One region of the Pseudomonas putida genome, then DNA from elsewhere that is predicted to be linked to it. Evidence: riboswitches for the same ligand, from Rfam matches in the RefSeq annotation. Region 1 holds a riboswitch; each other region holds the start of a gene.
The links. A riboswitch is a leader RNA that binds a small molecule or an ion and turns the genes downstream of it on or off. The one in region 1 is predicted to bind cobalamin.
Positions count from the first base shown of each region.

Region 1 (3,268 bases):
CGCTGTTCGCCAGCCGCACCCTGGCCCACCTGTGCGCCCCGGTGTTCGTCCTGCTCACCGGCCTGTCGGCCTGGTTGTATGGCGAGAAATACCAGGGCCGCAGCGATGTGTCGGCGTTCCTGTTCAAGCGCGGGCTGTTCCTGGTGGTGCTGGAGTTCACCCTGGTCAACTTCGCCTGGACCTTCCAACTGCCGCCGAGCGTGGTCTACATGCAGGTGATCTGGGCCATCGGCGTGAGCATGATCGCCCTGTCGCTGCTGGTGTGGCTGCCGCGTCCTGCCCTGCTCGCCCTGGGCGCGCTGATCATCGCCGGGCACAACCTGCTCGATGGTCTGCACTTTGGCGTGGAATCGGCCCTGCATGTGCCGTGGGCGATCCTGCATGACCGTGGCTGGCTGGAGGTCTCGGAGAACCTGCGCCTGCGCACCTCCTACCCGGTGCTGCCGTGGATCGGCGTGATCGCCCTGGGCTACGGCCTCGGCCCGTGGTTCGCCCGTGGCAGCGACGCCGGTGAGCGCCAGCACCGCCTGCTGATGGCCGGCGTCATCGCCCTGCTCGGTTTCATGGTGCTGCGCCTCTACAACGGTTACGGCGAGGCGCCTTGGAGCGGTTACCCGACCGTCACCCAGACGCTGATGAGCTTCTTCAACATCACCAAGTACCCACCCTCGTTGCTGTTCCTGGCCCTGACCCTGGGTTGCGGCCTGCTGTTGCTGCGCGCCTTCGAGCGCGCCGGGCTGGCCCGCTGGATCAGCGCCCTGGCGGTGTTCGGCGCAGCGCCGATGTTCTTCTACCTGCTGCACCTGTATGTGCTCAAGCTGCTGTACCTGGCCTGCGTAGCGCTGCTGGGCCTCAACCACGGCGACTACTTCGGCTTCGACGGCATCGGCGCGGTGTGGCTAAGCGCGGTGTTGCTGGCCGTGGCGCTGTACCTGCCCGTGCGCTGGTTCGCCCGGCTCAAGGCCCGCCGGCGTGACATCGCCTGGCTCAAGTACTTCTGATTAAACGTTTTCACCCGGCGACCTGATGGTCTACCATGCGGCCCGCCGGTTTCCACCACGGAACTAACAGGGAATCCCAGGCCCGCCACCATTGGCGCGCCAAACGGAACTGCCCCCGCAACTGTAGGTGCCGAGCCTGCTCCATCGATGCCACTGGATCAATGATCCGGGAAGGCCGGAGCCAGGTGACGACGCACCAGTCAGGAGACCTGCCGGCATACATTCACCAACCGGCGGGGTGTCCGGGATGGCCATCTGTGCTGCCCTCGCGCCTGCGAGGGCCGGCGATGCCTGTCCGTGCGTTCCTCACCAGAACTGACCGATAGGAGATCGCCCCGCATGCTGCTGCGCTTCACATCCTTGCTGGCCGGCCTGAGCCTGACTGGCCTGGCCCAGGCTGCCGCCACCCACTACCCGCTGACCATCGACAACTGCGGCGCGCCGCAGACCTTCGCCCAGGCGCCCGAGCGCGCAGTCACCATCGGCCAGGCCGGCACCGAGATGCTCTATGCACTGGGCCTGGGCGACAAGCTGGCCGGCACCTCGCTGTGGTTCAACAACGTGCTCCCCGAATACCAGGCGGTGAACGCCAAGGTGCCGCGCCTGGCCGACAACGACCCAAGCTTCGAGGCGGTGGTCGGCAAGCGCCCACAACTGGTGGCCGTGCAGTTCGAGTGGATGGTCGGCGCTCAGGGCGTGGTCGCCACCCGCGAGCAGTTCAGTGAGCTGAAGATCCCCACCTACCTGCTGCCCTCGGACTGCGAAGGCAAGGACAACCTGGTCGGCGCCGACGGCACCCGCCTGCAGGCGTTCCAGGTCGAGAGCATCTACAAGAGTGTCAGCCAGCTGGCCGAGATCTTCGACGTGCAGGACCGTGGCGCGGCGCTGAACACCGACCTCAAGGCACGCCTGGATAGCGCGAAGCAGCAGCTGGCCGGCAAGGACCTGTCGCAGACTTCGGCACTGTTCTGGTTCTCCAGCGCCGACCTCGACATCGACCCCTACGTCGCCGGCCGCCAGGGCGTGGCCGACTTCATGTTGCGCACCCTGGGCGTGCGCAACGTGGTCGAATCGACCGAGGAATGGCCGACCGTGGGCTGGGAAACCCTGGCCAAGGCCAACCCGACCTGGCTGATCATCGCGCGCATGGACCGCCGCCGTTTCCCTGCAGACGACTACCAGAAGAAGCTCGAATTCCTGCGCAGCGACCCGGTGACGAAGAACATGGACGCGGTAAAGAACAACCGAATCATCATCCTCGACGCCGACGCCATGCAGGCCGGCATCCGCCTGTTCCGTGGTTTGCAGACCTTGTCTGCGGCCTTTGCCAGCGGTAAAGCAGCGCAGTGATGAACGCCCTGCCCTACACCGCCCTGGCCGTGCTGGCCCTGCTCGCGGCCGTGCTGGCCGGTACCGCCATTGGCGAGACCAACCTGTCACCGAACTTGGTTTTCCAGGTGCTGGCCAACCACCTGTGGCAGGCCGGATACCCGGTCGACCCGATCGACGCGGGCATCGTCTGGAACTACCGCCTGACCCGCTCGCTGGTCGCCGCTGCTTGCGGTGCAGGTCTGGCGACCTGCGGGGTGATCCTGCAGGCGCTGTTGCGTAACCCACTGGCCGAGCCCTACCTGCTCGGGCTGTCCGCCGGCGCTTCGACCGGTGCAGTGCTGGTCGGCCTGCTGGGCCTGGGCAGTGTCGCCCTGAGCATGTCCGGCGGCGCCTTCATCGGTGCCCTGGCGGCCTTTGCCCTGGTGCTGGTGCTGGCCCGAGCGGCCGGGCCGAGCAGCAACAACGCCCAGGTGATCCTCGCCGGCATCGCCGGCTCGCAGCTGTTCACGGCCCTCACCGCCTTCCTCATCACCAAGTCGGCCACCGCCGAGCAGGCGCGCGGCATCCTGTTCTGGTTGCTGGGCAACCTCAGCGGCGTGCGCTGGCCGTCGGTGTGGATGGCGTTGCCGGTGGCGCTGTTCGGGCTGGTGGTATGCCTGTGGCACCGCCGGGCGCTGGATGCCTTCACCTTCGGCGCCGACTCGGCGGCCTCGCTGGGCATCGCCGTGCGCCGCACGCAGTTGCTGCTGATCAGTTGCGCGGCTCTGGTAACGGCCGTGATGGTGTCGATCGTCGGCGCCATCGGTTTCGTCGGCCTGGTCATCCCCCACGCCCTTCGCCTGCTGCTCGGGCCCGGCCATGGCCGGCTGCTGCCGGCCAGCGCCCTGGGCGGCGCGCTGTTCCTGATTGCCGCCGATGTGCTGTCGCGCACGTTG
Region 1 is NZ_CP026115.2:4,842,539-4,845,806, reverse strand. Features, by position in the region: gene C2H86_RS22180 (DUF1624 domain-containing protein) at 1-1,001, shown strand, start outside; cobalamin riboswitch at 1,031-1,232, shown strand; gene C2H86_RS22175 (ABC transporter substrate-binding protein) at 1,341-2,351, shown strand; gene C2H86_RS22170 (FecCD family ABC transporter permease) at 2,351-3,268, shown strand, end outside.

Region 2 (3,268 bases), 680 kb from region 1:
GAACTGACGCTCGGTTCCCGTGCCGTGCAGTTCTACCAAACCAGCGGCCTGGGTGAGGTCGGTACTTTCGACGTACAGTTTCACCGAGTTGTCGCCATCGACCTCATAGGTTTTCACGTTACCTTGAAGTTCGCCTTTGACACACCCCAGATAAGCGGTCGTGCTTCTATCGGTAGTACCGGACGTATAATCATGGCCATCGCGCACATCCCGATTCTGTGCACACCCGGCCATCAACAGCGTGGCAAAAGTGGTTAACAGTATTGCGCCTGCGACCGATCTTGAACTCTTCACGCGACACGCTCCTGCTGCCCCATCGATAACTGACGAAAGAGTGGCCAAGCCGAACGCCCTTTTTAGTTCTCGTGTGCCCATGGTACTGCGCAAAGTGCACAGCACAATAGGCTTGTTTGCTATATGGGCAATGGTCCATGACTGGCAACTTTCCGGCTTTCGCATTATTTCTTTAGCCGAGCGGAACGATTTCAATCAGCCATGATTCTCATGCGTATCGACCACGCGCAACGTTCAGGAGAGTCCCATGGTGTGGTGGCTGGAAATACTCGCCCAGTTCGTGATCTCCACAGGACTTGCCGTGTTCAGCATCTTTGTGTTCTGGGCCTATACGCTGGCGTTCGGCAAGACCTACAGCAAGCTGCTGTCAGCCGCGCTGGCGCTCGCCCTGCTGGGCATCGCCGCCTTCCCCCATGGCACGAGCGTGGCCATCGGCCAGCAGGCGCTGCTGGGGGCTGGCAGCGAATTCCTGTTGCTGGTCGCGGACGCCTTGGGTGTGATCAGCGCCGTGATGATTGCATCATTCTTCTTCAACCCTGGGCGGTTGCTCGAAGATTCATGACGGTAGCCAGGCTATCCGCCCAGCCCTTGGCCGGTGAGCGAACAGCCGTCAGCTTCAGTACTGTCAGCGTGGGCCACCACCGTGCCCGCCGCCCATCATGCCTGGGCCGCCATGCCCCCCACCATGCCCACCACCGCCACCTGGCGGCATGAACATCCAGCAACCTGCCAGCGTGGATACCAATGCAGCCACCACGGCGGCACGCAATACATGCTTCAACTTCATTGCAACGCTCCAAAAGCAAAAACGGGTGCCCTGCCGGATGGAAGGCAGAACAGCGTTGCAAGTGTAATTTCCAGACCGGGCAGCCTGGCGAGCTTTTCCATTTCTTTACAGTTGCGTGGTACAGGCCTGGCCCCATGCACCTTTGCATTTGACGCCACCTTCGCCGCGTGCTCTCCTAACGCCTTGCGTCAGGTGCCCCATCGAGGGTGAAACGGGAAATCGGTGCGTCGCAGGCCCTTGTCAGGGCCGGGCAAATCCGGTGCTGCCCCCGCAACGGTAAGCGAGCGAAGCGTCCAGACCACTGTGCCACGCAGTCCGGCATGGGAAGGTGATGCTTTTCAAGGAGCCCAGCTCCTCCTCGCAAGCCCGGAGACCGGCCTGGCGTTCATGAACACCCCGCGGAGGGCGGGCGCTGTCGCATTCCCTCGGGCGCCCTCGTGCCCGGGGCTGCCGCGCTTGTCCCCATTGCCTTCTAAAAAGCAAAAGCAAAGCAGAGGATCGCGTCATGCCCATCACCAGCGCCAAACACAACATCACTACCCCCGTCACCCTCAGCCAGCGCGTGGTCATTGCCGTCGGTGCCAGCCTGCTCGGCCTGTGCCTGGTGTACTTTGCCGGGTTCTCGCACATCGAAGCCGTGCACAACGCCGCGCACGACACCCGCCACAGCGCCGCATTCCCTTGCCACTGAGGCTGCCATGATCAAGCGTATCGCCCGCACTGCCGGGTTCAGCGGCCTGCTCGCCGCTCTGTTGCTGACCCTGCTGCAAAGCTTTTGGGTCGCACCGCTGATCCTCGAGGCGGAAACCTATGAATCGGCCGCTCCGGCAGCCGAGCACCACAGCCACGGCGACGAAGCCAGCGCTGGCCACACCCACAGCGAGGAAGCTTGGTCGCCAGAAGATGGCTGGCAGCGCATCCTGTCGACCACCGGCGGCAATCTGGTGGTTGCCGTCGGCTTCGCCCTGATCCTCGCCGCCCTGTACAGCCTGCGTGAACCAGGCCGTACCAGCACGGGAGCGCTGTGGGGGTTGGCCGGTTTTGCCGTGTTCTGCCTGGCCCCTACCCTGGGCTTGCCGCCGGAACTGCCAGGCACTGCCGCAGCCGACCTCGGTCAGCGCCAGAGCTGGTGGATCGGCACCGCAGCCGCGACCGCAGTGGGCCTGGCCCTGCTGGTGTTCGCACGCCATGGCTTGCTCAAGGCACTGGGCGCCGTCTTGCTGGTGGTGCCGCACGTGATTGGCGCTCCGCAGCCGGAAGCCCATGAAAGCCTGGCCCCGCAAGCCCTTGAGGCTCAGTTCAAGATCGCTTCCTGGCTGACCAACGCGGTCTTCTGGGTAGCCCTGGGCCTGCTCAGCGCCTGGCTGTATCGCCGCTCCAGCCACGCCTGATGGCCATCGACCAGCCATTGCCGGCGCTGTACGCCGGCTTCGGCTGCCGTCGGGGTTGCCCGGTGGACGTCCTCGACGTGTTGCTGCATGAAGTGCTGCAGCGTCACGGCCTGACCGCCACAGCACTTCGCGGCTTTGCCAGCATCGCGGGCAAGGCCGACGAGCCAGGCCTGCAACAACTCGCCGCACGCTACGCCCTGCCGTTGGTAGTTTTCGCTACCGAGCAACTGCAGGCGTACGAACCCCAGCTCAGCCACCGCTCCGCAGTCGCCTACGCCCACAGCGGCTGCTGGGGCGTTGCCGAGAGCACAGCACTGGCCCTGGCCAGCCTCAGTCACGCCGGCGCCACACTCAGGGTAACCCGTCAGGTGCGCGGCCCCGCTACCCTGGCACTGGCCTCTGCCGGATAATCGCTTCTTTCATCATTTCAAGGATCTGCCATGACGGTCTACTTCATCGGCGCCGGCCCCGGCGACCCGGAACTGATCACGGTCAAGGGCCAACGCCTGATCCGTCAGTGCCCGGTGATCATCTATGCCGGTTCGCTGGTACCTGCGGCGGTGCTCGAAGGGCATCAGGCCGAGACGGTCATCAACAGCGCCGAACTGCACCTCGAGCAAATCATCGACGCCATCCGCACCGCACACGCCAATGGCCAGGACGTGGCCCGGGTGCACAGTGGCGACCCCAGCCTGTATGGCGCCATCGGCGAGCAGATTCGCCACCTGCGCGAACTGGGCATCGATTACCAGATCATCCCTGGCGTCACTGCCACCGCCGCCAGCGCGGCATTGCT
Region 2 is NZ_CP026115.2:5,527,002-5,530,269, reverse strand. Features, by position in the region: gene C2H86_RS25150 (hypothetical protein) at 1-294, opposite strand, end outside; gene C2H86_RS25145 (hypothetical protein) at 542-856, shown strand; gene C2H86_RS28250 (hypothetical protein) at 920-1,081, opposite strand; cobalamin riboswitch at 1,255-1,477, shown strand; gene C2H86_RS25140 (CbtB domain-containing protein) at 1,587-1,772, shown strand; gene C2H86_RS25135 (CbtA family protein) at 1,780-2,472, shown strand; gene C2H86_RS25130 (cobalamin biosynthesis protein) at 2,490-2,882, shown strand; gene cobM (precorrin-4 C(11)-methyltransferase) at 2,913-3,268, shown strand, end outside.
Region 2: it holds a riboswitch for cobalamin, as region 1 does, so the genes downstream of both, C2H86_RS25140 (CbtB domain-containing protein) here and C2H86_RS22175 (ABC transporter substrate-binding protein) in region 1, are expected to answer to the same signal.

Region 3 (3,268 bases), 1.1 Mb from region 1:
CCGGGTTGGTTGTCCTGTGCGCAGATGGCCTGCAACACCGGGATGTCACGGCGGAACGGACGCAGGTTGGGGCGTTCCGGACTGGACAGGGCAAACCCTGTGGTGTTGATCAACACCTCTGCGCCCACTTCGTCCAGCCAGGCCTCGACTTGCTCCAGGCAGGCGCTTTCCTTGAGGCTGGCCACTGCGATGGGCAGCGGGTTGAGGCCGGCGGCCTGCAAGCGCTCGCAGAACACGTCGATGAAGGCGGTGTTGGCGGCCTGCAGGTGGGAACGATAGAACAGCAATGGCGCCACCGGGTGTTCGGGGTTCCACTGGCTGTACCAGTCCTCTAGCAGCGCACTGGGTTTGCGCGGGTGATACACCGAAGTCCGCGGCAAAGGCTGCGGTTCGTCCCAACGGTAATCGCGCCCCAGCCACTGGCTGGCCAGGCATTTGAACAGGTTGACAGCGTTGCTCTTGCCGCCCTGGCGCAGGTAGTGCCAGAGGCGCTCTGCCGGCTCGCCGGTGACTGTCCCGAGACCGGTCAGCTCAGGGTCCGGGCGGTCATCGCCGGGGACCAGAATCAGCTGCACGCCCCGTGCCGCCAGCTCGACCAGTTGTTCGACGCCATAGCGCCAGTAACCGACACCGCCGTGCAGCGACACCAGGATCACCTTGGCATGGCACAGGACCTCGTCGACATACAGGTCGACCGAGGCATGGTTCTGCACTTGCATCGGGTTGGCCAGGCGCAGGCTGGGGAAATCGTCCGGCAGTTGCTCGGCGGTTTCGGCGAGCAATGCCAGGTGCGAGTCGCCGCTGCAGAGAATCACCAGGTCGGCGGGTGTCTGGCCGAGGTCGGCGATGCTGTCGTCCGGCACGAAGCCGCCGGGCTGGGTCCGCAGCAGGTGCATGGGTCAGGCGCCCAGGGCCTGGCGCAGGCGCGCTTCCAGTTGCGTGGCGTCGAGGTCCTGGCCAATCAGCACCAGACGGGTGATGCGTGGCTCGTCGGCGCGCCAGGCACGGTCGAAGTGCTTGTCGAAACGGGTACCCACGCCCTGCACCAGCAGGCGCATCGGCTTGCCGGGGATGGCCGCGAAGCCCTTGGCGCGCAGGATGCCGAACTCCACCACCAGCTGGGTCAGGGCATCGAGCAGCAGGCTTTCGTCGGCTTCGGGCAGGTCGATGGAGATCGAGTCGAAGGCGTCGTGGTCGTGATCGTCGTGATCATCGCCGTCATGGTGGGAATCGTGGTGAGTACGACGGCCATCGATGTGCGCCTCGGACTCCGCGCCCACGCCCAGCAGTACTTCCAGCGGCAGCCGGCCGCTGCTGGCTTCGATCACCTTGACCGCCGGTGGCAGCTCCTCGGCCACTTCGGCACGGACCTTGGCCAGGCCTTCGGCGTCGATCAGGTCGGCCTTGTTCAGCACCACCAGGTCGGCGCTGGCCAGCTGGTCAGCGAACAGTTCGTGCAGCGGCGATTCGTGGTCCAGGTTGGGGTCAAGCTTGCGTTGGGCGTCGACCTGGTCCGGGTAGGCGGCGAAGGTGCCGGCTGCCACGGCCGGGCTGTCGACCACGGTGATCACCGCGTCAACGGTGCAGGCGTTGCGGATTTCCGGCCACTGGAAGGCTTGAACCAGGGGCTTGGGCAATGCCAGGCCGCTGGTTTCGATGAGGATGTGATCGAGGTCGCCGCGGCGTGCGACCAGTTCGCGCATTACCGGGAAGAACTCTTCCTGCACGGTGCAGCACAGGCAGCCGTTGGCCAATTCATAGACGCGGCCGCTGGCTTCTTCCTCGGTGCAGCCGATGCTGCATTGCTTGAGGATTTCGCCGTCGATGCCAAGCTCGCCGAATTCGTTGACGATGACCGCGATGCGGCGGCCCTGGGCGTTGTCGAGCATGTGGCGGAGCAAGGTGGTCTTGCCCGAGCCGAGGAAGCCGGTAACGATGGTGACGGGGAGCTTGGCCAGTGTTTTCATGTCGCGTTGCCCTTGGCAGGTTGGCGCGGGCACACGGGACGAAAGCCGCAGGCCAGGCCGGCCGGGCTTGTTCGCCACCGGATCACCCCGCCCGGTTGAAAGTCGAATTCGGCTCGAGGCAGGTCTCCTGGCTTGCACCGCTCCAGCTCTTGGCAGCAAGAAACTGGCGGGATGACGCCTTCCCGCGCGCGGCGCAGTGGCTGTGTCGATCCATTGTCGGTGCTTACAGTTGCGGGGGCAGCCGCGGCTTGTACCGCGTTCCCGTCTTAGCTTCGGCAGGGCCGAAGAACCTCGAAGTCGCAAGGCTACGCGGGGGTGGGCGGGGGGTCAACTGGTGCCCGCCGAAAACCTTGCAGCGCCTGTCAGATCGCGCGCCGCCCGCGCGGCGCATCGCGAGCTTTGCTCGCTCCTACGTTTGTTTCGGGCCAGTTAACCTGTGGGATTTTCGCGCGAATCCCTTGGCGCATGTCTCGATATCGCGTCGTACAAACAAGGCGGTCGCGCGCGTGTCACAGGCATTATTGGCCAAAAACAAACGTAGGAGCGAGCGAAGCTCGCGATGCGCCGCGCGGGCGGCGCTCGATCTCAAAGGCACTGCAAGACTACCGGCGAACACCTGCCAGCCCTCACACAATCACAAACCAAGCATCCATGGAAAGGAACCAGCGGCACACGCCAATGCCTGATGCTGTGCCAATTTTCAACTTATCTATATATGTTGTATCCCTGCTGCCCCCTTCAAAACGGAGCCGGCATGAAGAAAACCCCGCTAAGCCAACGCAAGGACGATCACCTGGACATCGTGCTGACCGGCACCCCCACGCACGCCGTAGACCCCGGCTGGTCGGCGCTGCGCTTCGAGCACTGCGCATTACCCGAAATGGCCCTGGACGACGTCGACCTGAGCACCGAGCTGTTCGGCTGTGCCCTACGCGCCCCGCTGCTGATCAGTTCCATGACCGGTGGCGCCGAACGCGCACGCTTCATCAACCAGCACCTCGCCGAAGCCGCCCAGGCACTGGGCATCGCCATGGGCGTCGGCTCGCAGCGTGTGAGCCTGCGCAGCAACCAGGACCAAGGCCTGACCGGCGAGCTACGCCGCCTGGCACCGGATGTGCCGCTACTGGCCAACCTCGGCGCCGCCCAGTTGCGAGAGGCCGACGGCCTGGACCTGGCGCGCCGCGCAATCGACACCCTGCAGGCCAATGCCCTGATCATCCACCTGAACCCCCTGCAGGAAGCCGTACAGCCTGAAGGCGACCGTGACTGGCGCGGCGTACTCGAACGCATCGAAACCCTGA
Region 3 is NZ_CP026115.2:5,976,909-5,980,176, forward strand. Features, by position in the region: gene cobN (cobaltochelatase subunit CobN) at 1-896, opposite strand, end outside; gene cobW (cobalamin biosynthesis protein CobW) at 900-1,967, opposite strand; cobalamin riboswitch at 2,068-2,277, opposite strand; gene fni (type 2 isopentenyl-diphosphate Delta-isomerase) at 2,722-3,268, shown strand, end outside.
Region 3: it holds a riboswitch for cobalamin, as region 1 does, so the genes downstream of both, cobW (cobalamin biosynthesis protein CobW) here and C2H86_RS22175 (ABC transporter substrate-binding protein) in region 1, are expected to answer to the same signal.